DNA from 4 places in the Paenibacillus sp. JL3B1040 genome. Region 4 is predicted to be linked to each of the others. Evidence: predicted binding sites of a transcription regulator. Region 4 holds the regulator's gene; each other region holds the start of a gene.
What was found. Region 4 encodes Rex, which represses fermentation and respiration genes when NADH is low (regulators of the CRP and FNR family bind a similar motif). Its sites were predicted from a motif close to TTGTGAAATATTTCACAA; they were not measured.

Region 1 (8,053 bases), 2.1 Mb from region 4:
GTCGACGAGCAAACCTTGCCGTTTCGGCTCCTTGCCGCCGACGAGCGGAGCCACATAGATCCCCATTCCCAGCCATGCCGTCGCCACCCAAAGGATCACGAGCTGCAAGTGATACGATTTGGCGATATTGAACGGGAACAAACGGGTGATCCAGTCCAGCCCGAAGAAGCTGTCCGGCTCGACGTAATAATGCGCCAGCAGCGCGCCGAAGCCCACTTGGATCAGGAACAGCAGCACGACGACGAGGAAGTACTTCGCCGTTTTCACCTGGCTTTTCGTCACCGGCATTTGGTTCAGATCCAGCACCGGGAACTTGCCCGGCTCATAGGCTTCCTGCATATGCAGCCGGTAACGGTTGTAGAAATACAACACCAATCCCAGCACCAAAATCAAAAGCGTCATGCTGATGCCGCTCCAAAGAACGGCGGAATAACTCATCGTGTTTCCGGCGTCCTCGAAATACGGCCAGTTATTCGTATACGTAATCGTGTCGCCCGGCCGCTGCGTGCCGGACAACCAAGCGGTCCAGAAGAAGAAATCGGCGATTTGCTCGCGCATATCCCCGGGCGCCACATAAGCGCGCCCTTCCTCCGGCATCGTGTCGTTGCCGAACAAATTCGGCCGGATCCCGCGCCCGTCGCCTTCCGTGAAGACTTGATCATAATAGGCGCGAACCCGTTTCAAACCCTCAGCCTGCCCGTCGGTCAGGACCAAGGTCTTCGCGTTCTTGTCGTAGCGGTTCTGTTTCATTTCCGCCTTGACCTTCTCGAAAATCAACGTTTGCCGCTCCGGATTCAGTTCGGCATAGGCCGTCCCGTACTCCGCTTGCGCATGTTGATCGTGCATGGCGTCGGTGACGATTTTCAGCGCCTGCGCCGTGTAATCCGGTCCCAGGTAGGAGCCGTGGCCCAGCACGGTGGCGTAATCCATCAGGCCGTACTTCTGAAATACCGCTTGCCCTCCGCTGATCCGCTCTTGGGTCGTCAATACCTCGCCTGCGGTATTCACGACTTTCAGCGGCGTAGGCGCCTGCGATTTAAAAATCCAATATCCTCCGGCAATGAGCACCGTGAAGCTTACCAAAAGGACACAGATCAGAATGCCCTTCAAAAATGAATTTTGAGTTTGAGTTCCCTTCATTCCCTCGTCTCTCCTTTCCTCTTGACAGAATCAGGATAAGATTTCGGCGGGAAGGGAATTGTGATTCGGATTACAAATCAAAAATTCGACACCCGTTGGGAAATAAAACGATCACAGAAAGTTCAAATTTTAACATTTACCATTTGGTTATCAGCGTAAGCGGCCTTCGGCTTCCGGCTTATCCTTCAATACGGACCGGCTGCCCCGTCCGGGCCGACTCCAGGGCGGCGCAGGTAATCCGCTGGGTTTTCACGGCATCGGCGTAATCGGACAAGATCCGCGAAGTGTCGCCGGTCCGCAGCGCATGGATAAATGCTTCGGTTTCCGCCGCATACGGATTGTCCGTACCGGTGTAGATTGTCTTGGTGCCCGGCAGGTTGATTTCCAGCCGCTCCGGGCTCCAGGCCAGGATCCCGGTATCGGTATACAAGTGCAGCCCCACCTCGGAGACGCCGCCCGGCAAGATGCAGGTATTGGAGATCGTAGCGACCGCTCCGTTATGCAGCTTCATCGTGACAGTACCGACGTCGGGGACGGTCACGTGATCAAACCGTTCCTGCACGACGCGGTTGCCGTAAGCGGCATAAACCTCATCGACTTCGCCGGCCGTATAGCGAAGCAGATCGACGATATGGGTCGTCTGCTCCACAAACTGCCCGCCGGAGCCCTCCTGGCTTCGCCACCACGCCACCTGCGGCATATCGCCCATCCAGGCGCCCAAAGCCATGCCGAGGGTCCGCCCTTCCAGGGATTCCTTCAGTTTACGGATCGACGCTTTATAACGGAAATGGTAGCCTACCGCATGAATCAGCGGCTTTTGCTGCAATCGCGCCAGGATCTCGAGCGGCGTATCGAGGCTCGCGGCAAGCGGTTTCTCCACGAAGAAGGGAATTCCCCGTTCGATCAGTTCGGCTTCGAGCTCCCCGTGCGCCATCGGCGGGATGCACAGATACACGGCATCCAGCTTCAGCGAGTCCAGCATACCCGTCAAGCTGCCGAAACCGATCGCCCCCGGATAACGGTCGGCCAACGCTTGCGCTTTGGCGGCCGTCGTTCCGGTAACGCCCGCCACGCGGACGCCGTCCAGGCCTGCCAAAATGTCGCCATGCACCTTGCTGAACCACCCCGTACCAACGATCCCCATCTGCAATGTCATGTGAAACCCTCCCCGGATTCAAATATCGATGAACTACCTCTTTAAGATAATGGTTATCCTAATTAACCACAAGTTTTAAGCCGTCAAGCCCCTCGTGAAACTGTTCTTGTATTTGTAACAGTTAAGGATTATACTGGTCACGTGAAGAATTAAACAGAAAGGGTGGAGCATGAAAGTGAGTACACTGGATCAAGTTGCGCTAAATGATTTTTACACCGTACTGCAGGCAAGACATTCCGTTCGCATATACGACCCGTCCGTGAAAATCCCACGCGAGGAACTGAAGGAAATCGTGGAGTTGTCCTTATCCGCTCCGTCCTCGTCCAATCTGCAGCCTTGGCGTTTTCTGATCATCGATGAACCCGAATTGAAACAGAAGCTGCTCCCGATTGCCAATAATCAGCAGCAGGTTGTTGACGCGGCGGCGATCATCGCCGTCCTGGGCGATCTGCGTTCGTACGAGCGCGCGGAGGAGATTTATAGCCAAGCCGTGCAGCTTGGCGCCATGACGGAAGACGTCAAAACCAACTTTGTCGAGCGTCTGCAGAAAGGTTACGGCGGCATGGGCCCGGAACGCCTGCACCAAGTCAACCTGCTGGATGCCGGGCTGGTGTCGATGCAATTGATGCTGATCGCCAAAGCCAAAGGGTACGACACGGTCCCGATGGGCGGCTACAATGCCGAACAGTTCGCCGAGGCGTTTGAAGTACCGGAAACGCTGAAACCGATCGTACTGATTGCCATCGGCAAGGCGGCCAAACCGGCTCACGCCACGCCGCGTCTTTCGGTGGACCAAGTTACGCACTGGAACTCTTTCCAAAAATAATCACTTCCTCGATAACGGCCGGAACCGCATTGATTGATCTGCGGTACCGGCCGTTGATTTCGTCTGAATCGCCCGTTTTCCGCACATACTACTCCTGATTCTTTGAGGCCAAAAAGCCGCCCCCACTCCAGTTCATCTCATTCAATCATCAAGTTGATCTCAAATTAGCTTTGTTCATAGCTTACATCAATATTACAATAGAGGTCATAAATATCGTGAAAAGGTGAACGTACTCATCCGATTACGCACACAAGAAAGGTGGAGTGGATCATGGCTTTAACACAGCAACGCGAAGTCGGCCTGGAGGCAGCTCGCAATTATGTAAATCAGGTATACGAAACCGTCCAACAACGGAATCCGGGGGAGCTTGAGTTTCACCAAGCCGTCAAGGAAATCCTCGATTCGCTCGTTCCCGTCTTCGCCAAACATCCGAAATATCAGCAGCATGGCATTCTCGAACGGATCGTCGAGCCGGAAAGAATGGTCAGCTTCCGCGTACCTTGGGTTGACGACCAAGGCAAAGTTCAAGTAAACCGCGGTTTTCGCGTCCAATTCAACAGCGCGATTGGCCCTTATAAAGGCGGTCTCCGCTTTCACCCGTCCGTAAATGCCAGCATTATCAAATTCCTCGGGTTTGAGCAAATCTTCAAGAACTCCTTGACCGGCCAGCCGATCGGCGGCGGCAAGGGCGGATCCGACTTCGACCCGAAAGGCAAATCCGACCTTGAAGTGATGCGCTTTACGCAAAGCTTCATGACGGAGCTGTCCAAATACATCGGCCCGGACACGGACGTCCCCGCTGGCGATATCGGCGTCGGCGCCCGGGAGATCGGCTACATGTTCGGTCAATACAAGCGGCTGTACGGCAACGAAACCGGCGTGTTGACCGGCAAAGGCCTCACCTACGGCGGCAGCTTGACGCGGACGGAAGCTACGGGTTACGGACTGGTCTATTTTACGAGCGAAATGCTGGCGAGCCGGGGCGACAGCTTCGCAGGGAAAACGGTCGTCGTCTCCGGATCCGGCAACGTCTCGATCTATGCCATCGAGAAAGCGCAGCAGCTCGGCGCTAAGGTGGTTGCTTGCAGCGATTCGAACGGTTACGTGTACGACAGAAACGGCATTGATCTGGCGACGGTCAAACGCCTGAAAGAAGTCGAACGCAAACGGATCAAGGATTACGTCAACGAGCATCCTGCCGCCGAATATGTGGATGGCTGCCAAAATATCTGGAGCATTCCTTGCGACATTGCCCTGCCTTGCGCGACGCAAAATGAAATCAATGAAGCCGCCGCGAAGCAGCTTGTTGCGAATGGAGTCAAGTATGTGGCCGAAGGGGCGAACATGCCGTCCACGCTGGAGGCCATCGAGGTCTATCTGAACAATGGCGTATACTTCGGCCCGGCCAAGGCCGCCAATGCCGGCGGGGTTGCCGTCTCCGCGCTGGAAATGGCGCAGAACAGCGCAAGACTCGCCTGGACGTTCGAGGAAGTCGACGCCAAGCTGAAGGACATTATGCGCAATATCTACCAAAGCAGCGTGAATGCGGCCGAAGAATTCGGCTATGCCGATAATCTGGTCGTCGGCTCCAACATCGCCGGCTTCCTGAAAGTCGCCGATGCGATGCTGGCTCACGGTGTGGTCTAAGAATTCCTTCAACAAAAGAGTCTCCGGGAGGACGAATCCTCCCGGAGACTCTTTTTGCGTTGAGCATGTTGCGTCCCGACCTTAGTAAGCCAGGGCGTCAAGCGCTTTGATATGGGATAAATACCGGATGTTGCTCGCTTCCTTCATCATCGTGGCCGGCAAACCGCGCAGTTGGGTGTTGCTCGCTCCGATCGTGGCTACGGCGTCCTTGCGTCCCAGGGAGGCCAGCGTACCGGAGTTGATCGGGTTGAACGCGCTCATCTGCTTGCCGCCCAAGTAAGCGAACAGATTGTAGCCGATCAACTCGCCCATCTGCCAGGCGATTTGCGCCGTCGGCGGGTAAGGACGTCCGTCCGGACCCATGTACACAGCGCTGTCGCCGGCAACGAACACGTCCGGATGCGAAACGGATTGCAGGAAGTCATTCACCGAAGCGCGTCCGCGGTTGACTTCCAGCCCCGATTCGCCGACCAGCGGATGACCCTGCACGCCGCCCGTCCAAACGAAGGTGTTCGCGACGATTTTTTGTCCGTCCTTGAGATCGATCGTGTTGCCCTCGACATTGGTGACCGGCAGACCGGTCAAAAACTCCACGCCGCGTTTTTCAAGGCTGGCCGTGGCACGCTGGATCAACACATCCGGAAGCACCGGCAAAATCTTCGGTCCCGCTTCCACCAGCATCAGCTTGATATCGCTTGGATTTACGCCGTATCTCTTCGTCAACTCCGGCAGCTTGTCGGCGATTTCCCCCACGAGCTCGACGCCGGTCAATCCGCCGCCGCCGATGACAATGGATGCGTCCGCCTCATTGCCGGAGGCCGCGTATTCGCGAATACGCGATTCGATGTGCTCGTGAATCCGCTTGGCGTCGTCCGCCGACTTCAGCACCATGCTGTATTTCTCCAGGCCAGGAATGCCGAAATAGGCGGTGATGCTGCCGAGGCCGACCACGAGGGCGTCATAGGACAAAACGGTGCCGTCGGAGAGTTTGACCTCTTTTTTATCGACCGAAAATTTCTCCACTTTGGCGATCCGCAGATCGATGTCTTTCCCTTTAAACAGCTTCTCCAGCGGCAGGGACACGGCGCGTTCGGAAATGCTCCCCGCCGCGAGGCGATGCAGCTCGGTGATGATCTGATGCGTCGGATATTGGTTAACCACCGTGATCCGCGCCTGCGATTTATCCATAAACTTGCGGGCCGACAAAGCGCTGAGTACGCCGCCGTAGCCAGCGCCCAAAATTAAAATATGTTTTGACATCATCTATTCCTCCGTTAGTTTTGATGACGGTCCCGTTCACCGGAAACTTGAAGATACGCGTTCACGAAGCGAAGCAGCTTTTGGGTTTGCGGGTCTTTGAGCATCTTCATCAACCCGAACACGCCGATCACCTCTTGGCTGTCCTCGGCGCGGTCCTTCGCTTCGATCACGTTGGCGGCCAGATGCTTCACTTTACCGACGACCGGTCCGGCGATTTCCGAAATGGCGCCGACGGTATCATTCTTCAGGACTTCATCCGAAGCCACCGTTTTGGCAAAATCATACGTTTTCGTCAAAACCCCCACGAGTTCGTTCAATTGGGGAAGCTGTTCCACCAAAGCGGTCAGCGATTGCTGTACCTCCGGATTCAAGAGCTGCTCCAAGAGCTCCTGCTGCCCGGTTGCGGCTCCGGCCCCTGCCCCGGCTGCGGATTGCTCCGCTTTCGTTTCAGTAACTGTCTCTGACATATTCGATTCTCCTTTGCGATAATCTGAGGATTAACCTGCCGAACTCTAGTTCATGCATAGTGTTCCTCCTTTAGATGCCTCTAACCCGCTTCAAGTTAGTGAAAATTTGCACATCTAAACCTTGAACAATCCGAATAAATTGTAACACATTTTCAACAAAAAAGGACCGTGCAAGTGACAAAATTCACGGCCCCTATCGATATCATTTTTCGATGAATCTTAAAATTCGCAAGAAGACGGTAACGTCTCTTTCAAAAAATCATAAAAAAGCTTTTCCGTCGGCGCAAGCTCCCGATTCGCCGGAATGATCACCCCAACGTCCCGGGTCACCTGCGGCTCCGTCATCGGCAGCGAGGCAATCGTGGAAGGGATATGCTCGCCCAGCGCGATTTCCGGAAGCAGCGTCAAACCAAGCCCGGCAGCCACCAGCCCCTTGATCGCGTCGAGATCGTCCCCTTCGAACGAAACCTTCGGTTGATATCCCATTTGGTCGCAGGCGTCGACAACGATGTCCCTTAAGACGAATCCCTTGGGGAACAAGACGAACCCGTCGTCCCGCAGGTCATCCAGCCCCACCGATTCGCGGCCGGCCAGCCGATGTCCGGCGGGCAGGAGCACCTTGAACTTCTCGCGGAACAACACTTCGCCCGTCACCTGCGGTTCCCCCTGGGGCACCGGGCCGATCAAGGCCAGGTTCATCATGCCGCCGCCGACCCAGTCCAGCAGCTCCCGATACGATCCGTGCTGCAGTTGAAAATGCACCTCCGGGTACCGGCGCCGGAACGCTGAGACGACCGTCGGAACCAAGTTCGCGGCCAGGCTGCTCGGAAAACCGATGCGCACCGTCCCGCGCTCCGGATCGAGATATTCGTTGATTTCCTGACGCGCCTGCTCGATCACTTGCATCATCTGTTCCATATGCTGCAGGAAATGGCGGCCGATCGGCGTCAGCTTCACCTTCCGGCCTTCATGGACAAACAGATCGACGCCCAGCTCCGCCTCCAGCTTAAAGATTTGCCGGCTGACCGCCGACTGCGACACGTGCAGCGCATACGACGCTTCCGTCACATGCTCCAGCTTGGCCACCTCAATAAAGTATTGGATTTGCCTGAGCTCCATCCCCTCACCCCGTCCGCTGCATTTTTGATAGCTTACACCTCATGTAAATATATTAAAAACCATTATATCGGCTCCCCTCCGAAAACGGAAGCACGTATGTTTGAATTTTGCGCCAAACGGATGAACCTATTCCCCAGTTATGACAATATAACGTTGAATGACCATTCAGAAAGGAATAGCTCCTTGGATATTGATGAGTTGATCGAGCTCGTGGAGCTGCACGGCAAGTCGATTTACGGCTTTTGCTATAAACTGACGGGAAACAAAGAGGATACGGACGATTTGTATCAGGAACCTAGTAACTGCGAGCAATTTTTTTCCGTCCTTATTTCCGATCGTTCTCCTAGTAGCCCCTTTCGCGTGAAGGCGGGCCGTCCAAGTGCAAATGTGCAGTTCATTTCACCGATTCACGCCGAAAAAGGCTGGTTTGATGTAAAA
Region 2 (8,053 bases), 180 kb from region 4:
TCGCAGGCGCGTTCTGCGCGTTGTTGCCGGAATTGCCGCAGCCGGCAAGCAGCGCGGATGCGAGGAATACGAGCGACAGCAACATCACCAAACTCTTCCTCATGTTTCCAGACCCTCCTCGAAAAACGGTGTATTGTGATACACCCTCATTATAGAAAGCGGCTTCCGCTTTGATAAGGAGGACATTTTTCTATTATGGGGATAATATCCTCTAAATTGAAAAATGAAAACGGTTAAACCTGACGCTTGCGCGTTAAGTTTAACCGTTTGTTGTTGAATATTAACATGATTATGTTATATATATTCACATAATGATTAAGATTTTGCCGCTACCTGCTGCTCGCCTTCGCGAATAAGCCGGTAAGCGCGTTCGATCTCTTCCTCCGTCGGAGAAGGAACGCCTTCGAGCGGATAGTCCCACCCCAGCTCCTGCCATTTGTATATGCCCATCTGATGATACGGCAGGATTTCGAACTTCTCAACGCCTTGCAGGCTGCCGATAAATCGTCCAAGCTCCAGCAAATCCCGCTCGTCGCCGTGAATGCCGGGTACGTACACATGTCGAATCCACATTTTACGGCCATGATCGGATAGCCAGCGGGCGATTTTCAACATCCGGTCGTTCGGTTTGCCGGTCAACTTGATATGCTTCTCGTTGTCGATATGCTTCAAATCGAGCAGCACCAGATCGGTAACGTCGAGCAGATCGCGGATCTTGTCCCCTTCGTTGTACCCGTTCGTGTCCAGCGTCGTATGAAGGTTCCAGCGTTTCTTCGCTTCCCGGAACAATTCGGTGACGAACGGCGCCTGCAGCGTCGCTTCGCCGCCGGATACCGTCAGCCCGCCGCCCGACGACCGGTAATAGCTCAAATACGGTTCGATTTCGGCAAGCACTTCTTCTACGGTCATTTCTTTGCCTTCCGTCAGGCTCCAGGTGTCCGGGTTATGGCAATACTGGCACTGCAGCAAGCAGCCCTGCATAAAGAGTACGAAACGAATTCCCGGCCCGTCTACCGTTCCGAAAGTCTCTAATGAATGTATGCGACCTTTAAGCATCTTTCGTCACCCTTTCATGGTAAGCCGTCCGATATAGGAATGGGGAGAAAGGCGATCAGGCCCAACTCCCCATTCTTTCGTACAGCTTCAATTGTTGCTGCTTATCTGTTTACAGACAGGTTCTTACATTTTGCCGTGGAATGTCCGATTGATGACATCCAGCTGTTGCTCGCGAGTCAACTTAATGAAGTTCACCGCATAACCCGATACGCGGATCGTCAGTTGCGGATATTGCTCCGGATGCTCCATCGCATCAAGCAGCGTCTCCCGGTCAAATACGTTGACGTTCAAGTGATGCGCATGGCTGCCGAAGTAGCCGCCCATCATCGAAGCCAGGTTCGAGACCCGGGTTTCTTCGTCTTTGCCCAGCGCCTTAGGTACGATCGAGAAGGTGTTCGAGATACCGTCCAAGCTGTGCTCGTAAGGCAGTTTCGCTACCGAACTCAGGGAAGCCAAGGCACCTTTCTTATCGCGACCATGCATTGGGTTCGCCCCCGGCGCGAACGGTTCGCCGGCTTTACGCCCGTCAGGCGTTGTACCTGTTTTCTTACCATAAACAACGTTCGAGGTAATTGTCAAGATCGATTGCGTCGGCAAGGCATTCCGATAAGTTTGGTGCTTGCGAATCATGCCCATGAACGTTTCAACCAGGTTCACGGCGATTTGGTCAACGCGGTCGTCGTTGTTGCCGTAGCAAGGGAATTCGCCTTCGATAACGAAGTCGACGGCGATGCCGTTTTCGTTGCGGATCGGTTTAACTTTCGCATATTTGATCGCGCTGAGCGAGTCGGCCACAACCGACAGACCGGCGATACCGCAAGCCATCGTACGCAGGATATCGCGATCGTGAAGCGCCATTTCGATCCGTTCGTAAGCATATTTGTCATGCATGTAGTGAATGACATTCAGCGTATTTACATACAATTTAGCCAGCCATTCCATCATCGGAACGAAGCGTTTCATCACTTCGTCGTAATCCAGATATTCGGAAGTGATCGCCGGATATTCCGGACCGACTTGCGTGCCGTATCTTTCGTCTTTACCGCCGTTGATTGCGTAGAGCAAGCATTTGGCCAGGTTCGCGCGAGCGCCGAAGAATTGCATTTGCTTGCCGATTCTCATCGCGGATACGCAGCAAGCGATCCCGTAGTCATCGCCGTAGATCGGACGCATCAGATCGTCGTTTTCGTATTGAATCGAGCTGGTCTCGATGGATACTTTGGCGCAATATTTCTTGAACGCATCCGGCAATTTGTCCGACCAGAGCACCGTCAGGTTTGGTTCCGGAGCGGCTCCCAAGTTGTAGAGCGTATGCAGGAAGCGGAAGCTGTTCTTCGTTACGCGGGTCACGCCTTGCACGGACATCCCGCCGATCGACTCGGTTACCCAAGTCGGGTCGCCGCTGTACAATTCGTTATATTCCGGAGTTCTCAGGAACTTCACGATCCGCAGCTTCATAACGAAGTGGTCAACCAGCTCTTGTGCGGTTTCTTCCGTCAAAGTACCTTCGGCCAGATCGCGTTCGATGTAAGCGTCGAGGAACGAGGATACGCGGCCAAGGGACATTGCGGCGCCGTCTTGTTCTTTAACGGCTGCCAGATAACCGAAGTACAACCATTGGAAAGCTTCCTTCGCGTTGTTCGCCGGTCTGGAAATGTCGAAACCGTACATTTGGCCAAGTTGTTTCAACTCGCCCAAGGCGCGGATTTGCTCGGACAGTTCTTCGCGTTGGCGAATGATTTCTTCGCTCATCACGTCAACATCCAGCTCGTTAAGCTCTTGTTTCTTCTGATTGATCAGGAAGTCTACGCCGTACAGCGCCACGCGGCGATAGTCGCCGATGATGCGGCCACGGCCGTAGGCATCCGGCAAACCGGTGATAATCCCGGTGTGGCGGGCGTTTCTCATTTCAGCGGTATAGGCGTCGAATACGCCTTGGTTATGTGTTTTGCGAACATTGGTATACAGATCCACGATTTCTTCCGGAAGCTCGAAGCCGTAAGCCTTACAAGCGGTGATAACCATCCGGATGCCGCCGTTAGGACGGATCGTGCGTTGGAAAGGCGCGGAGCCTTGTACACCAACGATTTGTTCTTTGTCTTTGTCAAGGTAGCCAGGAGCATGGGAAGTAATGGTCGAAGGCGTGTTTACGTCAACATCCAATACACCGCCAGCTTCTCTTTCTTTCTTGGACAAGCTCGATACGATTTCCCACAAAGCTTTCGTGTTGGCCGTAGCGCCTTTCAAGAAAGACTCGTTACCGTGGTAAGGCGTGATGTTCGTATCGATGAAATCCTTGGTGTTCACCTCGTTCATCCATTTGCCCGGTTTGAAGCCTCTCCATGCGTTTTGCACGTCTTGCACTTCTTTTTCGATCACCGACATCTTTATTCCCTCCATTTTATATAGTGGTCGCGGTTTGAAGGATATATCCCGCGCCTCATGATCCCTTAAATTTGTGACATTTTTCACAACTTAGACAATAATTGTGCCCGGCCACGGGACCGGGATTCCATGCGATCATCACTCTTATGAGGGATCATTTATATTGTAATCATAGCTTAACCGCCCTAAAAAGATTGTGACAAATATCACATTAAGTGATATTTGTCACGTTTTCATACCAGGTTGTTCACTTATTCTTCAAATCTTCCGTAGAAGGCGTCGCGGTAAACTTCAGCCAGTTCGCTGACCAGCGGCAGCTTCGGATTCGCTGTCGTACATTGATCTTCGAATGCACGGTCCGCCAAGTAATCGACACGCGATTCGAAATCCTTCGCATCGAAACCAAGCTCCTGGAACGTTTCCGGAATGCCCAACTTCTTGTTCAGGTCGCGGATCGCTTTGATCAAGCTCTTCACGCCTTCTTCCGTCGTGCGGGCCGGCAGGCCCAGAATGCGGGCGATTTCCGCGTAACGCTCGTCGGCTACGAAGTTCGTGTATTTCGGCCATGCGGCGAACTTCGTCGGTTTCTTCGCATTGTAGCGGATCACGTGCGGCATCAGGATCGCGTTCGTGCGTCCATGAGCCGTATGGTATTGGCCGCCCCATTTATGGGCCAAGCTGTGGTTGATGCCCAGGAAGGCGTTGGAGAACGCCATCCCCGCGATCGTCGAAGCGTTGTGCATTTTTTCGCGGGCCAACTTGTCGCCGGTCAATGCCGATTTCTCGAGGTATTGGAATACCAGTTGGATCGCTTTGATCGCCAGGCCGTCCGTATAGTCGTTGGCCATGACCGATACGTAAGCTTCAATGGCGTGCGTCAGGACGTCCATCCCCGTATCGGCTACCGCGGTTTTCGGCAGGCTGTACACGAAGACCGGGTCAATAATCGCCACGTCCGGAGTCAATTCGTAATCCGCCAAAGGATATTTCGTATTGCCGTTGATTTTGTCCGTGATTACGGCAAAAGATGTTACCTCCGAGCCGGTGCCCGAGGTTGTCGGAATAGCTACGAATTTCGCTTTTTGGCCGAGTCTTGGATACTTGTAAAGGCGTTTGCGGATATCCATGAATTTTTGCTTCAGGTTAAAGAAATCTTCCTCAGGATATTCATAGAACAGCCACATGCCTTTCGCCGCGTCCATCGGCGATCCGCCGCCGAGGGCGATGATGCAGTCCGGCTGGAATTTGGCCATCAATTCGGTACCGCGTTCCACCGTCGTTGTCGATGGATCCGGCTCGACGTCCGAGAACACCTCGATCGCTACCGGCGTTTGGCGTTGACGGAGATAATGCTCCACCCTTTCCACATACCCCAGTTTCACCATCATCGGGTCGGTAACGATCAGCACGCGGGAGATGTCCGGCATTTTAGCCAAGTATTGCGTCGAATTTTTCTCGAAATAAATTTTGCTCGGCACTTTAAACCATTGCATATTCACGGTACGACGATTCACCCTTTTCACGTTGATCAGATTGACGGCCGTTACGTTCGAAGAGGTAGAGTTGCGCCCGTACGATCCGCAGCCGAGTGTCAGCGACGGCAGGTTCGTGTTGTAGATATCGCCGATACCGCCTTGCGACGAAGGCTGATTAACCAAAATCCGGCAGGTAGGCATCCGGTCCGAAAACTTTTGGATGACTTCCTCATTGTTCGAGTGGATGACCGAAGAGTGGCCCATGCCCCCAAACTTAACGACTTCCAGGGCACGTTCGATGCCTTGCTCGGCGTTCTTCACTTTATAGCAAGCGAGCACAGGGCTCAATTTCTCGGCGGACAACGGGAATTTCGGACCTACGCCTTCGATTTCGGCAACGAGGATTTTCGTTCCGGCCGGCACATCAATGCCGCACATTTCCGCAATCTTCACGGCCGATTGGCCTACAATCGAAGGATTCACCGCACATTTGTCGGCGATGATGGCTCCGGCGGTCAGCTTGGCCGCTTCATCCTTGTTCACGAAATAACAGCCGTTGGCGATCATTTTTTTCTTCACTTGGTCGAAAATCGGCTCTTCGATAATGACGGCTTGTTCGGATGCGCAAATCATGCCGTTGTCAAACGTTTTGGACAGGATCAGATCGTTGACCGCTTGATCCAGGTCGGCGCTCTTCTCAATGAAGCAAGGCACGTTGCCGGGGCCTACGCCGAGGGCCGGTTTGCCGCAGCTATACGCTGCCTTAACCATCGCGGAACCGCCGGTAGCCAGGATGCAGGCGACGTCGGGGTGATTCATCAGCGCGTTCGTGCGGTCCATGGAAGGATTTTCGATCCACTGGATGCAGTCGGCCGGCGCCCCGTGTTTAACGGCGGCCTCGAGCAATATTTTAGCGGCTTCCGTGCTGCAGGCTTGAGCGGACGGATGGAAACCGAAAATGATCGGGTTGCGAGTTTTGATGGCGATCAAGGATTTGAAGATAGTGGTCGACGTTGGGTTCGTGACCGGGGTAATCCCCATAATGATCCCAACCGGCTCGGCGATTTTCTGAAAGCTGTCAAAGTCGTTGTCCTCGATGACGCCAACCGTTTTGTCATACTTGATGCTGTGCCAGATGTACTCGGTCGCAAACATGTTTTTGATGATTTTGTCCTCGTACACCCCGCGGCCCGTTTCTTCAATCGCCAGTTTCGCAAGATGCATGTGTTTGTCGAGCCCGGCCAAAGCCATGGCTTGCACGATGTTGTCGATTTGCTCCTGATCCATGCTCATGAAGGCTTCGGAAGCTTTCTTCGCCTTGTCGATCAAGGTTTGAATGTAATCTTGTGCAGTCGGCTGTGCTTTGGGAGCCACTTCGTTTTTAACGGCCATCTCTCTCATCCTCCTAGTTTGGGTTAAGGATTTTGCCTGCGGTGCGGGTAATCATCGTTTTGCATTAGTGAAAGTTTTCACTTGCAAGCGAATCCTTATGAAGCTTGTGCGCTTCTCTTTATGTCTTGATCATAGCACAGGGCTTTGACTTTTCATAGTGAATTTTTTCACATACTTTAAAGAAAATTGAAAGTTTTCACTTGCCATGATTTTATTTTCATATATACTTTACATTGTGCGAACATTCTTGTCCTGTTTTTTTGGTTAAAAAGTCCTTGATCCTACGCATGCCATAGCTCATTTTTATCGTCTGACAAAGTGAATTTTCTCACAATGTTGAAATTTCGACACTTTTTCGGGCTTTACGGCCCCCAAAAAACTGAAAAACCGAGTTATAATTAATTTAAAATTTTCAGAAAAATTTGGAGTACAAAGGGGAAATCGATGATGAGTGAAATTGTAAATGCCACCCTGCCCCGCGGCAATACGAGCTGTTTTACAGAGCAAAACTTCAATCGCCTTCTCGTTACGATGAAAGACAAAGCCTATCCCGAGGGGACGCATTTGTTCTGGGAAGGGGACTTTTCCGATAAATTGTTCTATATCAAGCGCGGCCGCGTGAAACTGACCAAATCTACGGATGAAGGCAAGGAACTGATCCTTTACATGTATGGACGCGGAGACATGGTCGGTCAAGCCGATCCGTTCTTCAGCTCGAAGCACAGCTTCACGGCCGAAGTTATCGAAGACTGCGAAATCGGCGTCATCGAACAGAAGGATCTGGAAATCATGATCTGCCAGCATTGCGATTTCGCCATCGATTTCATGAAGTGGATGGGGATTCACCACCGTTTGACTCAGACAAAATTCCGCGATTTGATGATGTACGGCAAACCGGGTGCGCTGTGTTCGACGTTGATTCGCCTCAGCAATACGTACGGCGAACAACACGGGGACACGATTCTGATCAACAAGAAGATCACTCATACCGACTTGTCCAACATGATCGGAGCAACGCGCGAGAGCGTCAATCGCATGCTGAGCGACCTGCGCAAGAAGGACGCCCTGGAATACGAAAACGGCATGATCGTGATCAAAGACCTCGTGATGCTGCAGGATATTTGCCACTGTGAGCTGTGCCCGAACGAAATTTGCCGCATCTAAACGAAAAGCCAAGTCAAATCCGCGCTAATTCCGGCGAATCGAACCGTCCCTTCCTTGTCGGGCGGTTTTTTGCTTTGTTCTTTTTCTCGCATAGCAAATTCCCCCTCCAAGCTTCGTCACTGTCGGACGAACTTCGGAGGAGGAGTACGTTGTGCAACTGAATGCTCTACGCCTTCTTGCGTACAGGCGAGATAAACCAGTAGGCCATGCCGACGAACACGATGCCGCCAACCATATTCCCTAGCGTGACCGGCACCATGTTGTGCAGCCAGCCGGCAAACGTAACCGTATCCGGATGATTCGGCAAGAGCAGCGACAAGCTGAGCAAGGTCATATTGGCCACGCTGTGCTCGTAACCGCTGGCGATGAACGCATAAAGGCACCACCAGATCAGGACCAGCTTGGCAATGTCTTCCTTGGTCCGGTTTGCCATCCACAATGCCAGGCAAACGAGCCAGTTGCACAAAATGCCGCGGAAAAACAGCTCCGTTACCGGTGCGCCCATCTTTTTGGCCGAAGCGGCAAAGATCAAATGCTCCGGCGCGGCCGTCTTGAACAAACCGCTGCCCACGATCAGCAGG
Region 3 (8,053 bases), 1.9 Mb from region 4:
GAGACGTATACCAGCCTGTTTGAGGCGATGGTGATGACGCCGTATTTTCCGCATCCGGACGTGCTGATTTATCTGGAAGGGAATCTGTCGTCCATCCTGAACCGGATCCGGCTGCGAGGACGGGAAATGGAGATTCAGACGGACGTGTCCTACTGGCAGCATATGCATGAACGTTATGCGAAATGGATTGACGAGTTCACGGCTTGTCCCGTATTGCGGCTGAACATTGACGAATACGATGTCGCGGACGAAGCGTCGTTGGACGAGATCATTCGCCAGGCGGGAGAGATCATCCGGGCCTCGCGGGCGAAGCGGATAGGTTTATAATGGGAAGAAGTCAATGGGAGTTCAGCTTCCGTTGGCTTCTTTTTTCGCATGTTGAGAATTGTAGGGTGGACCTGGGCATCTGTGCCCTGCTCTTTTGATGATTATCCCGTTGCCTCAGGTCGTTGGAAAATGGAACAAAAAGCTCAGTTCGCAACCGTAAAATGGACACCTCGCCTCCGTATTTATTCCCCAGGTTCCCCCATGACGATCCCCCCCTGATCCTGAACGAAAGGGATAATGGTGTAAAGAAGCCGTGCGAAGGGTCATAAGGGGCTAGAGTACACGCGCAATGTCTGCTAGAATAGATAAGTTGATGGATCACTTTAATTTTGAACTGTTTTCGATCAAGTAGAATAGACGCTGGCTGCGGCCGGTTTGGGAGGACATACATGAGCAAGACGACTTTAACGCGGCAGGATGTGGAGCTGCTGGCTCCGGCCGGCGATTGGGATTGCATGCGGGCGGCGGTGGCGAACGGGGCGGACGCGATCTTTTTTGGCGTGGAGAAGTTTAATGCCCGGGCGCGGGCGAACAATTTCCGGATGGACGAGCTGTCGGAGATTATGGCGTTTTTGCATAGCTATGGGGTCAAGGGTTTCCTGACGTTCAACATTCTGGTGTTCGAGGACGAGCTGCGGGACGCGCAGGAGCTGATTGAAGCGTGCATGCATGCGGGCGTGGATGCGGTCATTGTGCAGGACCTCGGTTTGGTGAAGCTAATCCGCGAACTGTCGCCGGACTTTCCGATTCATGGCTCGACGCAAATGACGATTACTTCGCCGGAGGCGGTGGAGTTCGTGAAGCCGTGGAATATGGAACGCGTGGTGCTGGGCCGGGAAAATAACCTCAAGCAAATCAAGGTGATCGGGGAGCAAGCCAAGCTGCCGATGGAGGTATTCGTGCATGGGGCGCTGTGCGTGTCCTACTCGGGCCAATGTCTGACGTCGGAAATGTGGGGCGGGCGTTCGGCGAACCGCGGCGAATGCGCGCAGGCATGCCGCTTGCCCTACGATCTGATCGTCGACGGGGAGCCGAAGCCGATGGGCGATGTGGCTTATCTGCTGTCGCCAAAGGATTTGGCGGCGATCGACATCATGCCGGAGCTGATTGAAGCGGGCGTGACGTCATTCAAAATCGAAGGCCGGATGAAAAGCCCGGAGTATGTCGCCAACGTAGTGAGCAAATATCGCAAGGCGATTGATCGTTATTTTGATGGAGACGATACGCGTCCGTCGAAGGAAGAGATCCGCGAGCTGCAGCAGAGCTTTTCGCGCGGCTTTACGCATGGCTTCCTGGAAGGGACGAACAATAAGAAGCTGGTCGAGGGGACGTTCCCGAAAAGCCGGGGCGTTTACCTGGGCCGCGTGGAGAAGGTACTGCGCGACGGTGTCGTTTGCAAGCTGGAAGCGCCGCTGAAGCGCGGGGACGGGATCGTGTTTGATGCCGGGGATCCGACGAAAAAAGAAGAAGGCGGCCGCGTCTACGACCTGCGCCGCCAAGGCGTGAAGCAGGAAGGCGAAGCCGGGGAAGGCTGGATCGTCGACATTGTGCCGGGCCGGAATGACGTCGATTTGCGCCGCGTGCACGTTGGGGATCGCATCTGGAAGACGAGCGATCCGGCGCTCGACAAGCGGCTGCGCCAGACGTACGAGACCGAGAAGCCGTACCGCGTCTTCCCGGTGCAGGTGCGGGCGGTGGGCCATGCCGGCGGGTTGCTGTCGACCTTCTGGACGGATGTGCAGAAGGGGACGACGGTGCAAGTCGACTCGGAGCTGGAGCTCGAGGTCGCGCAAAAACGGCCGATGGACGCCGCCCTGCTCGAAGAGCAGTTCGGGCGTCTCGGCGGCACGGTGTTTCAGCTCGAGAAGCTGGATGCGGAGCTCTATGGCGACGTCATCCTGCCCATGCGAGAGCTGAACGGCATCCGCCGGCGCGCGGTGGAGCTGCTCGCCGCCGAGCGGCCGAAGCCGCCCGTGTGGACACGGACACGGGCGGCGGGTTTGGACGCCCCTGCCACGGGCGGGGCGTCTTCGGCGCCGCTGGCGGCGGCGGCAGCCGCTGCGGTTGCGGGGCAACCGCAACAGGCGCAGGGCCGCGGGCCCGCGGCGCCCGTGAAGCGCGGCGGAGCGCAGCTCGCCGCGTTGTGCCGCAGCCTGCCGCAGGTGCAGGCTGCCTTGGAAGCCGGCGTATCCTACATCTACGCCGACTTCGAGTTTATCAAGCAGTTCCCGGCAGCAGTGGACGCCGTTCGTGCGGCCGGAGCCTGGATCGCGCTGGCGACGCCGCGCATCCACATGCCGGGCGAAAACGGCTATCACAACAACATCCTGCGCCTCCAACCCGACGCGGTGCTGGTGCGCAACACCGGGGCGCTGTATTACTACCTGCGCCACCGGCAAGAGAACCCATCGGCCGTGCATCCGCAGTTGATCGGCGATTTCTCGCTGAACATCGCCAACCATAAGACGGCCGAGCTGTTCCTGGAGGTCGGCTGCGACGTGGTCACGCCGTCCTACGACCTGAACATCCAGCAGATGGTCGATCTGCTCCGGGTCAGCCCGACGGCCGACATGGAGATCGTGATCCACCAGCATCTGCCGATGTTCCATACCGAGCACTGCGTGTATTGCACCTTCCTCAGCGAAGGCACAGATTACACCAACTGCGGGCGGCCGTGCGAAGAGCACCGCGCCTCGCTGCAGGACCGGATCGGGATGTCCCATCCCGTCCGGGTGGACGAGGGCTGCCGCAATACGGTGTACAACGCCATTGAGCAGTCGGGTGCGGAGTATCTGAGCCATTTTCTCGAACTGGGCGTATCGAAATACCGCGTCGAATTCCTCGAGGAAACGCCGGAGCAGGTGCATGAGGTCATTGACCTCTACAACCGGGCCCTGCGCGGAGAAATCAGCGGCACACAGGTGTGGAAGACACTCAAAGCCACCAATCAGCTCGGCGTCACGCGCGGGCAACTGGTGAAATAATAACAAAGTGGAGTCTTGCGACGGTCATTGCCGCGCGGGGCTCCTTTTTTGTGTGCAAATTTGTGTTTTATGCAACATTTCGGAGCAAAAACCGGCTTTAGAAGTACAAGCGTTACACCCTGCAAGCCCTCGTTTTGGGCCAAATAGCGCCGCTGACAAGCGTTAGAGTTTCGGCTCACCGTTGTTGCTGCATTTGCACAAGTTACTCAACTTCCCCAAGTTACACCCGCAACTCCAATTGATCCAGTTACTCCTACTACTCTACTACTCCTGCGGTTCCAGCCATTTCGGTTTCTCTTGCTACTCTGTTACTCCAGTTACTCCTACCACGCCCAAGGCTGTTGGTCCCGAGGTAAAAGACTCTAGCAACGGACCTGAACGACGTTATTTGCCCATTTCCCGGACATTTCCCGCTCTAACGGAACCAGAGGGCGCTATTTGGCTTCATGAGGAGCGCCTTCGGCAATATTGGGTTAAATAAGGTCTCCTGGGTCCGTTACAAATTCGCTGTCCCTGCTTTTGTACAAATAACGCTTCTGAGTTCCGTTAGCCGTCAAATTGAACCAACCAAGCCGACTCGAATCAACCCGATTCAACGTGAACTAACCCGACTCAACGCGCACCAAGCCAATATAGACATGACTCCATCCCGATCAACGCGCACCAAGCCAACCCGAGACATGACTCCATCCCAATCAACGAGAAGCCACCGGACTCGCCCCCAACCCTCCCCTTATATGCCCAGTAACTCTCCAGAAACCCCAGAAACCGCAGCCCCCCCTAGTAACCCAGCAACCCCAGTAACCCCAGTAACCCCACTCTACTTAGACACTCAGGCTAACCCGGGCCTCGAACCTACCCGACTTAATAAATCGTCCGATACAACTCCTCAATTTCGGCGATCGACGTGTCCCGTGGGTTGCCGCCCGTGCAGACGTCTTCGAAGGCGGATTTCGCCAGCGCGGCGATGTCCTCTTCTTTCACGCCAACCTCGCGCAGATGCGCCGGGATGCCGACGTCCAGCGACAGCTGCCGAACCGCAGCCACGGCGGCATTGCGCGCCTCCTGTAAACTCATGGCTTCGGTTCCCGGAACGCCCATGGCTTTGGCGATGTCGCGATATTTCTCGCCGGTATAGTCCGCATTGTAGGCCATGACCGTAGGCAGCAGAATCGCGTTGGCCACCCCGTGCGGCGTATCGTAAAAAGCTCCCAGCGGATGCGCCATTCCGTGAACCAACCCCAGCCCGACATTGGAAAAGCCCATCCCGGCAATGTACTGACCCAGCGCCATGCCCTCGCGTCCTGCCGGCTCGTTGTTGACGGCGCCGCGAAGGGAGCGGGAGATCACCTCGATGGCCTTGAGGTGAAGCATATCGGTCAGCTCCCAAGCGGCTTTGGTGATATACCCTTCAATCGCATGGGTTAAAGCATCCATCCCGGTTGCGGCGGTCAGGCTTTTGGGCATGGAGCTCATCATGTCGGAGTCGACGATCGCCACGACCGGAATGTCATGGGGATCCACGCAAACGAATTTGCGTTTGTTTTCGGCGTCGGTAATGACGTAATTAATGGTGACCTCCGCTGCCGTACCGGCGGTTGTCGGAATGGCGATGATGGGCACGGATCGATGGGCCGTTGCGACCGCCCCTTCCAGGCTGCGAACGTCGGCGTATTCCGGGTTATTGATAATGATCCCGATGGCTTTGGCCGTATCGATCGGCGATCCTCCACCGATGGCGATGATATAATCGGCTTGCTCCGCCTTATAAGCTTGAATTCCTTTTTGCACCACTTCGATGGTAGGGTTCGCTACCGTTTCATCAAACACGGAATACGGCAATCCGTGACTGTCCAGCAGTTTCGTGACCTTGGCAACCACCTGGTATTTCACCAACTCCTTGTCCGTGACCACCAATGCTTTGCCCAATTTGCGGCCTTTAATCTCATTTGCAAGGTTCGCGATGGCTCCGGCACCGAAATACGACGTTTCATTCAAAATCATCCGTTGACTCATGTTTATCCTCCCAATAGTGAAAATTTTCACTTATTTGAAGCTGCCGATTTCCTGTTTTTACGCCTCCGGATGGTGAAACACCATTGCTTCTGAAGGAGACTTGGCAACTTCCGTCTGTTTTCATCATAATCGCTGGATGTTGGGGAATCAACATAAAACAACATCATAAATGTGAATTTATTTTGTTTTGTGAGACTAGTTAAAAAATAGAAACGCACGAAATGCAAAAGTGCAGGTGGTTTTCGGCAAATTGCTCCGATGATGCCTGTCAAATGTAAAACTGCAGTTCATTTCCGCTCGCAGTCCCTTGTTTTTCCAAATGAGTTCAAAACAACTGCACATTTGCATTTCAGTCGCCCCAATAGGCGTTTCAGCGGAATATCAAATGCACTTTTGCATTTCAAAAAGAGCCCAGCCAGCCGCATGAATCGGCTAACCGGGCCCCCTGGACCGAATCCCACCGTTTACTCAAACCCCGTATTTAGAGGGATGAGGTTGGGCGGACCAGCTCGTCTTTTCCAATAAAAACTTCCGCGAAGAGGGCCGCTCCCAGCTTGAAACCGTGCGAAAACACGGCCGCGGCATGCATGGCATTGGCTTTGGCATGCAGGTCGAGCAGGTTTTCCAGCTCGCTGAAGGCTTCTTCGCCCAATTTCTTGTGCCAGTATTCGGTGAGATCGGAAATTTGCCGGCAAACCGGACGGTAATGGGGGTCGCGGGACACGATCGTTTCGTCCGGCAAAATATGACCGAAATACAACTCTTCCAAAATGCTTGGCATGTATACCCTCCCTTTCCATGTAAGAGGCCGCCTCCTTGAAAGGATAGATTGCACATGGTAGGATATTTATGCAACTTTCCTTCGTGGGGGTTGCCTTGTGGGGAAGTGGCGTCGTTCTTTTGCGAGATTGCGCCGCTTCCTTTTACTTTTGTTCGGACAAAAGCTTCTTGATCCCCAGCCGGATCGCTTCGGTGATGGTAATTTGGTGCTTGTCGCAATAAGCGGTCAAGGCGTTGTACGAATCCTCATCGAAGCGCGCTTTGATGTTGTATTTCTTGGGATTTTCCGCTTTTGGCCGTCCTGTTCGTGGACTCAAGGTACTCACCTCACTTTCAGTCCCACACAAACAAACTATATAATACGTCCCACGTAAAGTCAATTGAAAAATTCCAGAAAATTGAAAATGAACACCCTGCAAAGACACCTGTTTTTCTATCAAATACAACTTGTGGAAGGTTTGTGAACTAGGCCTCGGAAGGGGCGATAACCGATCTTTATCGGTTATGAAGAAATCGTTGATATGCTATAATGAAAGCGTAAACAAACGTGGTGTAGAGCGGGTTTGATGGAGGTTGACGCATTAGAGAACCACCTCGTTTTCGAGCTTCGCTCACAAACTTTTAGGAGGGTGAAAGTGATGTTTGAAGGATTCCTCGAGATGCAGTCGGAAGTGACCCGCATACAAGGACGGCTGGAAATCGGCGGCGAACAAGAATACCGCAAAATCGAGTTCGGCACCGAACGCTTCCTGCACACGCCGGAACCGGGGAATCGGATCCGAAACGAGGAAGAACTTCCGCAGCGCTTCACATGGCGGAAATTTTGGATCCATTGATTCTTATCACTTAAGTAGGACTCGGGGGCGATCCCCGGGTCCTTTTTGCTAACCGTTCACGTAGGATATGGTATAATGTCACCAGATAAATCAATTAGGAATGAGGGAGCCGCACTTTCATGAAAATTCGCAAAGCAATTATACCCGCTGCTGGTCTAGGCACGCGATTCCTGCCGGCGACGAAGGCGATGCCCAAAGAGATGCTGCCGATCGTGGACAAGCCAACGATCCAATATATTGTGGAGGAGGCGGTGGCCTCCGGCATTGAGGACATCATCATTGTAACCGGTAAAGGGAAGCGGGCGATTGAAGATCATTTCGACGCCTCATTTGAACTGGAATATAACCTTAACGAAAAAGGAAAATTTCAGCTGCTGGAGGAAGTCCGCAAATCCTCAGAAATGGCAGATATTCACTATATTCGCCAGAAGGAACCGAAAGGCCTCGGCCACGCCATCTGGTGTGCGCGCAAGTTTATCGGCGACGAGCCGTTTGCCGTGTTGCTCGGTGATGATATTGTCGAATCGAATGTACCTTGCTTGAAGCAGATGATTAATGTATATGACGAGCACAAAGCATCCGTGGTAGGCGTTCAGCCGGTGGATTGGGACGAAGTATCCCGCTATGGGATCGTGGATCCTATCATGGTCAAAGACCGCGTGTATCTAGCAAATCAATTAATAGAAAAGCCGAAGACCGGAACAGCACCTTCCAATCTGGCAATCATGGGAAGATACATTTTGACTCCAGCCATATTCGGCATCCTCGAAGAGCAACGGGTTGGCGTCAACGGGGAAATCCAACTGACGGATGCGATCTCGCGGCTGGGAGGAACTGAACGGATCCTCGCTTACAGCTTCGAAGGCACCCGCCACGACGTCGGCGAGAAATTGGGCTTCATCAAGACGTCCATTCATTACGCCCTCGAAAACCCCGAGCTACGCGACGAACTCATCAAATATATGTCGGAGATTATCTTGGATAGCTTGAACTAGAAAACGGTCTCTCCTTTTGGGAGAGACCGTTTTTTCCTTAAAACGTGAGGTTCGCTAATTGTTCAATCAAATCCTTCTGGGAGGGATCGACTTGCAGCAACCGGTCGTACACGGC
Region 4 (8,053 bases):
CCGAATTGCGCGATTCGATCGGGGCTGAACCGCTTGCCGTGATCGATTACGTGGAGGTCGCCGAATTTCCGGGGTTGACCGCGCTGGCGGATGGAGAGCGGCTCGACGCCGCCGGTCGCCGGAAAGATGTGCTGATCGCCGTGGCTGTGAAGTTTGGCAACACCCGGCTGATCGATAACGTTATTTTGACGAAGAAGGTGAACGACTGATGTATAGAACGATGATGAAATCGAAAATTCACCGGGCGACCGTGACGGAAGCCAATTTGAATTACGTCGGCAGCATCACGATTGACGAGGACTTGATGGAGGCGTCGGACCTGTTGGAAAACGAGCAGGTGCAAATCGTCAACAACAACAACGGCGCGCGTCTGGAAACTTACGTGATTCCGGGACCCCGCGGCAGCGGCGTCATCTGTTTGAACGGCGCGGCAGCGCGGCTGGTGCAGCCGGGAGACAACGTTATCATTATTTCCTACGCGCAGCTGTCGGCTGAAGAGGTACGCAGCCATAAGCCGACGGTCGTATTCGTCGACGAGAACAACCGGCCGGTGGAGAAGGCCCATCAAGAACTCCACGCCATGATCCGCTAAAGCTGTAGTTCAAAAAGGCCTCTTCGGATCACGAAGCGGACTCGGGGAAGCGGGCTCGGCGTCGAATCTTGAATTCAGCCGGGCCCTCCGTTGCTCACGTAGCCTCCAGCTACGCTGCGCTACTCGATCCCTAGCTTCATCCAACCTTCTCGGTGCTCCGAACCTGCCTTTTTGAACCTTGATTGGAAGGGGGAGTTCAAAAAGGCCTCTTCGGATCACGAAGCGGACTCGGCGGAGCGGGCTCGGCGTCGAATCTTGAATTCAGCGGGCTCTCCGTGTGCTCACGTAGCCTCCAGCTACGCTGCGCTACTCGATCCCTAGCTTCATCCAACCTTCTCGGTGCTCCGAACCTGCCTTTTTGAACCTTGATTGGAAAGGGTAGTTCAAAAAGGCCTCTTCGGATCACAAAGCGGACTCGGGGAAGCGGGCTCGGCGTCGAATCTTGAATTCAGCGGGCTCTCCGTGTGCTCACGTAGCCTCCAGCTACGCTGCGCTACTCGATCCCTAGCTTCATCCAACCTTCTCGGTGCTCCGAACCTGCCTTTTTGAACCTTGATTGGAAGGGGTAGTTCAAAAAGGCCTCTTCGGATCACGAAGTATGGCTAAGAAGTAAAGCGGCGCCGAATCTTGAATTCAGCCGGGCCTTGCCATCGAAAAGTGTAATTCCTCCCTGCGGGAATGAAATTCGGCCCCAAAACAAAAAATGAACGTAAGGCTCGGACTGATTTCATTTTCGTTTGGGGGGATGCGAATGATGTTTCAGCATGTGTTTGCGGAAATGAATGAGATGTTGGACGAAATCACACGGAAATATCCCTTGGCCGGCAACGCCCAAAAGCAGGAGCTGGCGAAGAAATGGAGCCTGCTTCAGCATATGAGCGACGGCATCATCGAGGAATGGCTGTGCTTCGAGGAGAAGATGGGGTATTTGCGCCACGCGTTCGGTAGTCTGGAGCCCAAGGAGACGCCCGATCTTCCCGAACTGGATGCCCCCGCCTTTATCAAGGGGCAAGGGTATTACAAGCTGCTGATGTTTCCCCAGGCTTTGGCGCAGTTTGAGCTGGTTATGCAGCAGTTTCCGGGCAGCGTGTTAACCCGAACCTATTTGGGGATGTGCCACCTGCACCTGGAGCAATCCGACAAAGCCGCCAAGAATTTCTGGCTGGTGCTGGAGAAGGCGGCGAACCAACGGCTTCGTTCGATCATTTATAACGCGCTCGGCTGCATTGAGGCGCAGAAGGGCGTTTTTACCAAGGCAAAAGAATACTTCAAGTTGGCTCACCACAGCGATCCGTCCTTGCCCGAGCCGCTGGCCAATTTGGAGGCGTGCACGAACAGCACGGGGAAACTGCATTACGGCCCGGAATTGACTTCTTTATTGTAGGTTTTCATCGTATGATCGCCGCACTTGTTTACGGTTTGATACATGAAGCGATGCGAATTTCCGCTCAAAGCGGCGCATCGCTTGTTTTGTTTTGTGATTTTTATTACAGATACCGTTTGTATTAATTTTCAAATCGGCTATCTTCTGTTATGCTGTAAAGAGAATGGAATGAAGGGACAGCTAATAGCAATGAAATACGCGGTGCTTGATTTTGAAACGACGGGTAACCAGTCCTCCGATGAAATTATTCAAGTGGGACTTGCCATTATAGAACCGGATAGGACGATTTCGCAGGTGTATCGTTCCTTCGTCAAACCGGGCATTCCGATTCCTTCTTTTATTACGGGATTGACGGGAATTACCGAGGAAGACGTCAAGGATGCGCCGGAGCTGGACGAAGTGATGATGGAGATGGTTCCGCTCCTGAACGACGTCGTCTTGGTCGGGCACAATGTTGCGTTTGATTTCAATTACCTGCAAAGCGCTTTGGACAAAACGGGTTATTTGCCGTTTACCGGCCGCATCCTGGATACGATGGATTTCTTGAAAATCCTGTTTCCTTCGCTGACTTCGTATCAGTTGGGACTGGTGGCGGCGGAGTTTGAAGTGAAGCATGATCGTCCGCACCAGGCGGACAGCGACGCGCTGGCAACGGCGCTCATTTTCCTGAAATGTCTGGAAGAATGCGCGCAGCTGCCTCTCCTGACATTGCAACGATTGGCCGATCTGTTCGCCGGTGAGGACAGCGATCTGGGTTGGTTTTTTGACGCGATGGCACAGGAGAAGGAACTTGAGGCGCTGCCAAGCGAAGACGGCTTCGTATACTACCGCCAATTTGCTTTGCAGGTCGAGGATTGGCTGGATATTGAGGCACCGCGGGATGCTGCGGATCGAAATCCGCTGGCGGACGTAAATTTCGAGCAGTTTATGGAACAGGTCCGGGAACGGCTGAGGGAGCGTTTGCCGCAATACGAGGAGCGGGAAGCCCAGAATATGATGCTGAATGAGGTCATGCGGGCCTTCGAGGAAGACAAGCATTTGCTGGTCGAAGCCGGGACGGGGACCGGGAAATCCTTGGGTTACCTGCTGCCGGCCATTTACCACAGCGTCAAAAACGACGAGAAGGTGATGGTCAGCACGCATACCATCAACCTGCAGGAGCAGCTGCGGGAGCGCGATGTGCCGCTGTTGACGGAGGTCGTGCCTTTTCCTTTCCGCGCTGCCGTATTTAAAGGAAGGCAGCATTATTTGTGCTTGCGCAAATTTGAACATAAAATAACTAGGAAAGACTTCACAACGCCTAAAGAAGAGGTGATGACGGCCGCGCAAATGGTCGTGTGGCTGACGCAAACGGCAGACGGTGACGACGAGGAGCTGAATCTCGGAAACCGCGGCGGCGATTTCTGGGAGACGGTGGCCAGCGAATCGGATTCTTGCCTAGGCCGTTCCTGCCCTTGGTTCCGCAAATGCTTCTACCATCGCGCCAAACACGAAGCCGGGGTGGCGGACGTGGTCATCACGAACCACTCGAAATTGTTTACGGACATCCAAGCCGGTCACCAACTGCTGCCGGGCTACGAGCGCCTGGTCATCGATGAGGCGCATCATTTGGAGGATGTGGCCGGCAAGCATCTTGGCATTCATATGAAATATTTTACGGTCGTCCATACGCTGACCCGGTTGTTCAAAGACAGCAAGACGGGGCAACTGGCGAATCTTCGGAGCTCGCTTGAGGCGTCAGCGGCGGAGAAAGCTTCGGAATGGTGCTCGGTGATCGACGGCATTTATCCGACGCTGGTGGATGTGAAGGAAAGCTGGGACAAGCTCAGCGAGTTGCTGTTCAGTTTGATGCCGGACCGCAGCGACGCGGCGCCCGGCGATCCCGGTCAATTCGTGTACCGGCTATTACCGGCCCGTAAGCCGAAGGAATGGGAGGTGCTCGCCGCGCTTGAGAACCAGATTTATGTGGGGCTTGGCGATGTGCTGCGCAAAGGGGAGCGTCTCTTGTCCGACATTCGGGAGGAGCAGGACGATTATGCAGCGGAGAGCTTGCTTACCGACATCAGTGGTCTGTTCAAAGATTTGGCGGGAGAACGGGAAGCTTTGCGTTTCTTCATGAAGCTGGACAACCAAGACACGGTCTACTGGATGGAAGCCAACGGGAACTACCGCAGCCGTTCGCTGCAAATGTACGCGGTGCCGATCGACGTCAGCGCCCAGTTGAAGGAATTTTTCTTCGACCGGAAAAAAAGCGTCGTCATGACGTCCGCGACTTTGTCGGTCGATAAGTCGTTCCAATATATGATCGAGCAGTTGGGCTTGACCGAGGCGGCGGAAGAGGACCGGCTGATCACGGCGATGTTGCCGTCCCCGTTCAATTACCGGGATCAGGCGCTGCTGGTCATTCCGCGCGATTTTCCGAGCGTGAAGGGCAGCGTGGGGGACGACCATTTCATCCTGACACTGGTGCAGTCGCTGGCCGATGCTGCCGTGGCGACGCAAGGACGGATGCTGGTGTTGTTTACGTCCTACCGGATGCTGAGACAGGTATACGATCCGCTGAAAGAGCTGCTTTCGGCAGAGGGAATCACCGTCATCGGTCAAGGGATGGACAGCGGCAGCCGCACCAAGCTGACCCGGCGCTTCCAGGGCCAAAACGCATCGGTGCTGCTGGGGACGAGCAGCTTCTGGGAAGGGGTGGACATCCCGGGCGAGGCATTGACGAGTCTGGCGATCGTGCGCCTGCCTTTTCAGCCGCCAAACCATCCGCTGGTGGAAGCCAAAAGCGAACGGCTGCAGCGGGAGAAAAAAAATCCGTTCATGAAGTTGTCCGTCCCGCAAGCGGTTATCCGTTTCAAGCAGGGCTTCGGACGGCTCGTTCGCTCGTCGCAGGATCGGGGCATCGTAATCGTGTATGATACCCGCATCCTGGAATCCTATTACGGGAAATACTTCTTGTATTCATTGCCGGGTCCGAAGATGGAGCATATGCCGATGAGCCAGATGGTGCCACGCATCTCGGAATGGTTGAATCCCGATGAATAAACCGTTTCATATCTTGGTTTGAAGAATAGGGGGAACGAAGTATGAAGTCAGAGAAAATTTCGGACGCCGTCGTCCGCAGGCTGCCGGTTTACCTGCGCTTTTTGAACGAACTGAGCCGCCGCGAGGTCCCGACGGTATCATCGCAGGAGCTGGGGCAAAAACTCGATCTGAATCCGGCGCAAATCCGCAAGGACTTGGCTTATTTCGGCGATTTCGGCCGAAAGGGCATCGGTTACGACGTCGCTTATTTGATTGAAAAAATTCAGCAAATTCTCAACCTGGACCAGCAGATCAACGTGGCGCTCGTCGGTGCCGGTAACCTGGGCCAAGCCTTGTCGAATTATAACGCGTATCTGAAGGATAATATGAAAATCGTCGCGGTGTTCGACGCCTCGCCGGCGAAGATCGGCACCCAGATCAACAACATTACGATCCAGCCGATCGAGGAACTGGTGGATACGGTCAGAAAGAACAACATTCGCATCGGCATCATTACCGTGCCGGATACGGAAGCCCAGCGCGTAGCGGACGAATTGGTTGCCGCCGGCATTGGCGCGATTCTGAACTTCGCACCTACGATTCTGAAAGTTCCGCCGGAAGTGCGGATCCATGCCGCCGATTTCACCACAGACCTGCTCAGTTTGGCGTATTATCTGGAGAACGGAAAGGAACAAGCATCGTATGAGTCGTAAATGGTTGATCAAGAACGGAACGTTTGCCGTACTGGAAACGAATCGTCCCGTGATTCACGGATATATGCTCGTTGAGGGCGACACCATCACCTATATCGGCGAAGCGCGCCCGGAAGGTGTGGAAGGCGCCGAAACATTTGATGGCAAAGGGATGTTGTTCCTCCCTGGACTGATCAACACCCATGGACATGCAGCCATGTCGCTGCTTCGCGGCTACGGGGATGACATGGTGCTGCAGACCTGGCTGCAGGAAAAAATGTGGCCGATGGAAGCCAAGTTTACCGCCGCTGATATCTATGCCGGTACGGCATTGTCTGTCCTGGAAATGCTTAAGGGCGGCACGACAACGTTCCTGGATATGTACGATCATATGGACGAAGTCGCCAAGGTCGTGGAGGAATCCGGCATTCGCGCCGTGCTGATGCGCGGAGCAATCGGGTTATGCTCACCGGAGGAGCAAGAGCAGAAGCTGAAAGAAGCGATCGCGTTTGCCCGGAACTGGCACGGTAAAGCGGAAGGCCGCATCACCACGATGATGTCGCCGCATGCGCCCTACACCTGCCCGCCGGCTTTCATCGAGAAATTCGTGCAAGCCGCGCATGATCTGGACTTGCCGATGCACACGCATATGTCGGAGACGCGTGCCGAAGTGGAGCAAAACGAGAGTGATTACGGCGACCGTCCTGTGGAACATTTGCGGAAGCTGGGCATGTTCTCGCGTCCGACGCTGCTCGCCCATGCCGTGCATTTGACGGACGAGGAGATCGACGTTTTGGCGGCGCATGACGTTGCGATCTCGCATAACCCGGGCAGCAACCTGAAGCTGGCCAGCGGTGTGGCTCGCGTGCCGAAGCTGCTGCAAAAAGGCGTGATCGTCTCGCTGGGGACGGACAGCGCCGCCAGCAACAACAACCTGGACATGCTGGAGGAGATTCGCTTGGCCGCGCTGATCCATAAAGGCGTATCCGGGGATCCGACGGCGGTGCCCGCGTTGGAAGCGCTCAAGATGGGGACGGAATACGGCGCAAAGGCGGTCTTTTTGCCGAATACCGGGAAGCTTGCGGCAGGCATGAAGGCGGATTTCATCGCCTTGAATACGGAGCAAGCTCATTTCCTGCCTAAAACCGATTTCATCTCCCACACCGTTTATTCCGCCGGACCCAAAGATGTGGAGCATGTATGGGTGAACGGAAAACAGGTCGTCAAACACGGAGCCTGCCTAACGCTGGATGAGGAGCGTATCCGACATGACGCGCAAGCGGCATTCGAGGGACTGCTGGCTCGATAATGTTGTGCAAGGCATCCCGTTTGATCGACTGATATGCATTGAACGGGCGGTTTCCTGAAGGTGGCTGCCTGCTTAGGAAGGGGAAAGGAAGAGAAGGTTGAGGAAGCGAACGAAGTGGATTCTGTTGTCCATCGTGATCCTGTTGATCGTGCTCCTTGGGCTTAACCGGTTTTATATCTACATTCATGAGGATACGTGGAGAGCCGAAAGAGCCGCCATCCAGCAGGCGAAACAGGAGACGAACCTTGTTCGGGGCGACGAGGTGTGGAAGTCGGTATGGGATGAAGTCACCTGGGTCGTCCAGGGGGAAGACGATTCCGGCCGCAAAATGATGGTATGGCTGCGGGAAGGACAGGATCCCGAGGTACGCTTATTGTCGGAAGGAAAGTCCGAGCAGCAGATCCGCGCGATCATCAAACAATCGCTGCCGGACATTCGGGTTGTCCGATTACTGCCGGGGATTTATAATAACCAATTGGTCTGGCAGTTGTTCTACAAGCAGAAGGACCATCATTACTATAGATTCTTTAGCTTTACGACCGGCGCACCGCTGCCGGAGGTGTTTACCTTGCCCAATCGCTGACGGGAGCGCAGGGGGTATCGTTTACGAATAGACGGTTTCGATGTTTAGGCGAAAGGCCTGAATGACGAGACCGTTTTATTTTTATAGGATGAGTTAATGAGAACGTAGGAGCAATATAACAGGGAACGCTTTAAGTCGTATAAGCCGGAGACGATCCCCATTTATTAGCCCGGGTCGAAGCGCAGCGGGCCGCAACGGAAGTCGTCGATCCAGCGTGGTTTCAAACGGTTGAGCCCGGCTGGATATCGCTCGTGCCGTAATGTCTTGTGCATTTGATGATACGTTGGACCCGGTTTTGGCTGCTGCTTTTATGGAGGGATACAGGCAAGAAGAAGCCGCCGCAACCGGAAAAGGGTATTTAACGATTTCGCTGCAAATGCTGTGGTACATGGAGAGCGTCTGGTGGATCCGTGATCAAATGGATCGGCAGAGTCCGCCCCCCCGCGCGATTTGCCAAGGAGATGAGCTG

Region 1: the regulator Rex is predicted to act here: its motif matches at 6,593-6,610, upstream of ACZF99_RS24635 (DUF1641 domain-containing protein).
Region 2: the regulator Rex is predicted to act here: its motif matches at 6,464-6,481, upstream of adhE (bifunctional acetaldehyde-CoA/alcohol dehydrogenase).
Region 3: the regulator Rex is predicted to act here: its motif matches at 5,342-5,359, upstream of fucO (lactaldehyde reductase).

What each region holds. Positions count from the first base shown of each region.
Region 1 covers NZ_CM169317.1:5,369,865-5,377,917, forward strand. The annotation lists gene ACZF99_RS24610 (nitric-oxide reductase large subunit) at 1-1,140, opposite strand, end outside; gene ACZF99_RS24615 (Gfo/Idh/MocA family protein) at 1,319-2,296, opposite strand; gene ACZF99_RS24620 (nitroreductase family protein) at 2,466-3,122, shown strand; gene gdhA (NADP-specific glutamate dehydrogenase) at 3,393-4,769, shown strand; gene ACZF99_RS24630 (NAD(P)/FAD-dependent oxidoreductase) at 4,851-6,029, opposite strand; gene ACZF99_RS24635 (DUF1641 domain-containing protein) at 6,044-6,496, opposite strand; gene gltC (glutamate biosynthesis transcriptional regulator GltC) at 6,716-7,615, opposite strand; gene ACZF99_RS24645 (RNA polymerase sigma factor) at 7,799-8,053, shown strand, end outside.
Region 2 covers NZ_CM169317.1:3,443,772-3,451,824, forward strand. The annotation lists gene ACZF99_RS15615 (ABC transporter substrate-binding protein) at 1-103, opposite strand, end outside; gene pflA (pyruvate formate-lyase-activating protein) at 316-1,056, opposite strand; gene pflB (formate C-acetyltransferase) at 1,180-3,441, opposite strand; gene adhE (bifunctional acetaldehyde-CoA/alcohol dehydrogenase) at 3,693-6,308, opposite strand; gene ACZF99_RS15635 (Crp/Fnr family transcriptional regulator) at 6,756-7,472, shown strand; gene ACZF99_RS15640 (formate/nitrite transporter family protein) at 7,639-8,053, opposite strand, start outside.
Region 3 covers NZ_CM169317.1:5,156,972-5,165,024, reverse strand. The annotation lists gene ACZF99_RS23720 (deoxynucleoside kinase) at 1-327, shown strand, start outside; gene ACZF99_RS23715 (U32 family peptidase) at 717-3,311, shown strand; gene fucO (lactaldehyde reductase) at 4,176-5,327, opposite strand; gene ACZF99_RS23705 (DUF6809 family protein) at 5,809-6,108, opposite strand; gene ACZF99_RS23700 (CopG family transcriptional regulator) at 6,251-6,424, opposite strand; gene ACZF99_RS23695 (hypothetical protein) at 6,746-6,943, shown strand; gene galU (UTP--glucose-1-phosphate uridylyltransferase GalU) at 7,063-7,938, shown strand; gene ACZF99_RS23685 (O-antigen ligase family protein) at 7,976-8,053, opposite strand, start outside.
Region 4 covers NZ_CM169317.1:3,262,611-3,270,663, reverse strand. The annotation lists gene panC (pantoate--beta-alanine ligase) at 1-209, shown strand, start outside; gene panD (aspartate 1-decarboxylase) at 209-592, shown strand; gene ACZF99_RS14705 (hypothetical protein) at 1,344-1,976, shown strand; gene dinG (ATP-dependent DNA helicase DinG) at 2,166-5,021, shown strand; gene ACZF99_RS14695 (redox-sensing transcriptional repressor Rex) at 5,063-5,713, shown strand; gene ACZF99_RS14690 (amidohydrolase) at 5,703-7,001, shown strand; gene ACZF99_RS14685 (cell wall elongation regulator TseB-like domain-containing protein) at 7,099-7,584, shown strand; gene ACZF99_RS14680 (hypothetical protein) at 7,895-8,053, shown strand, end outside.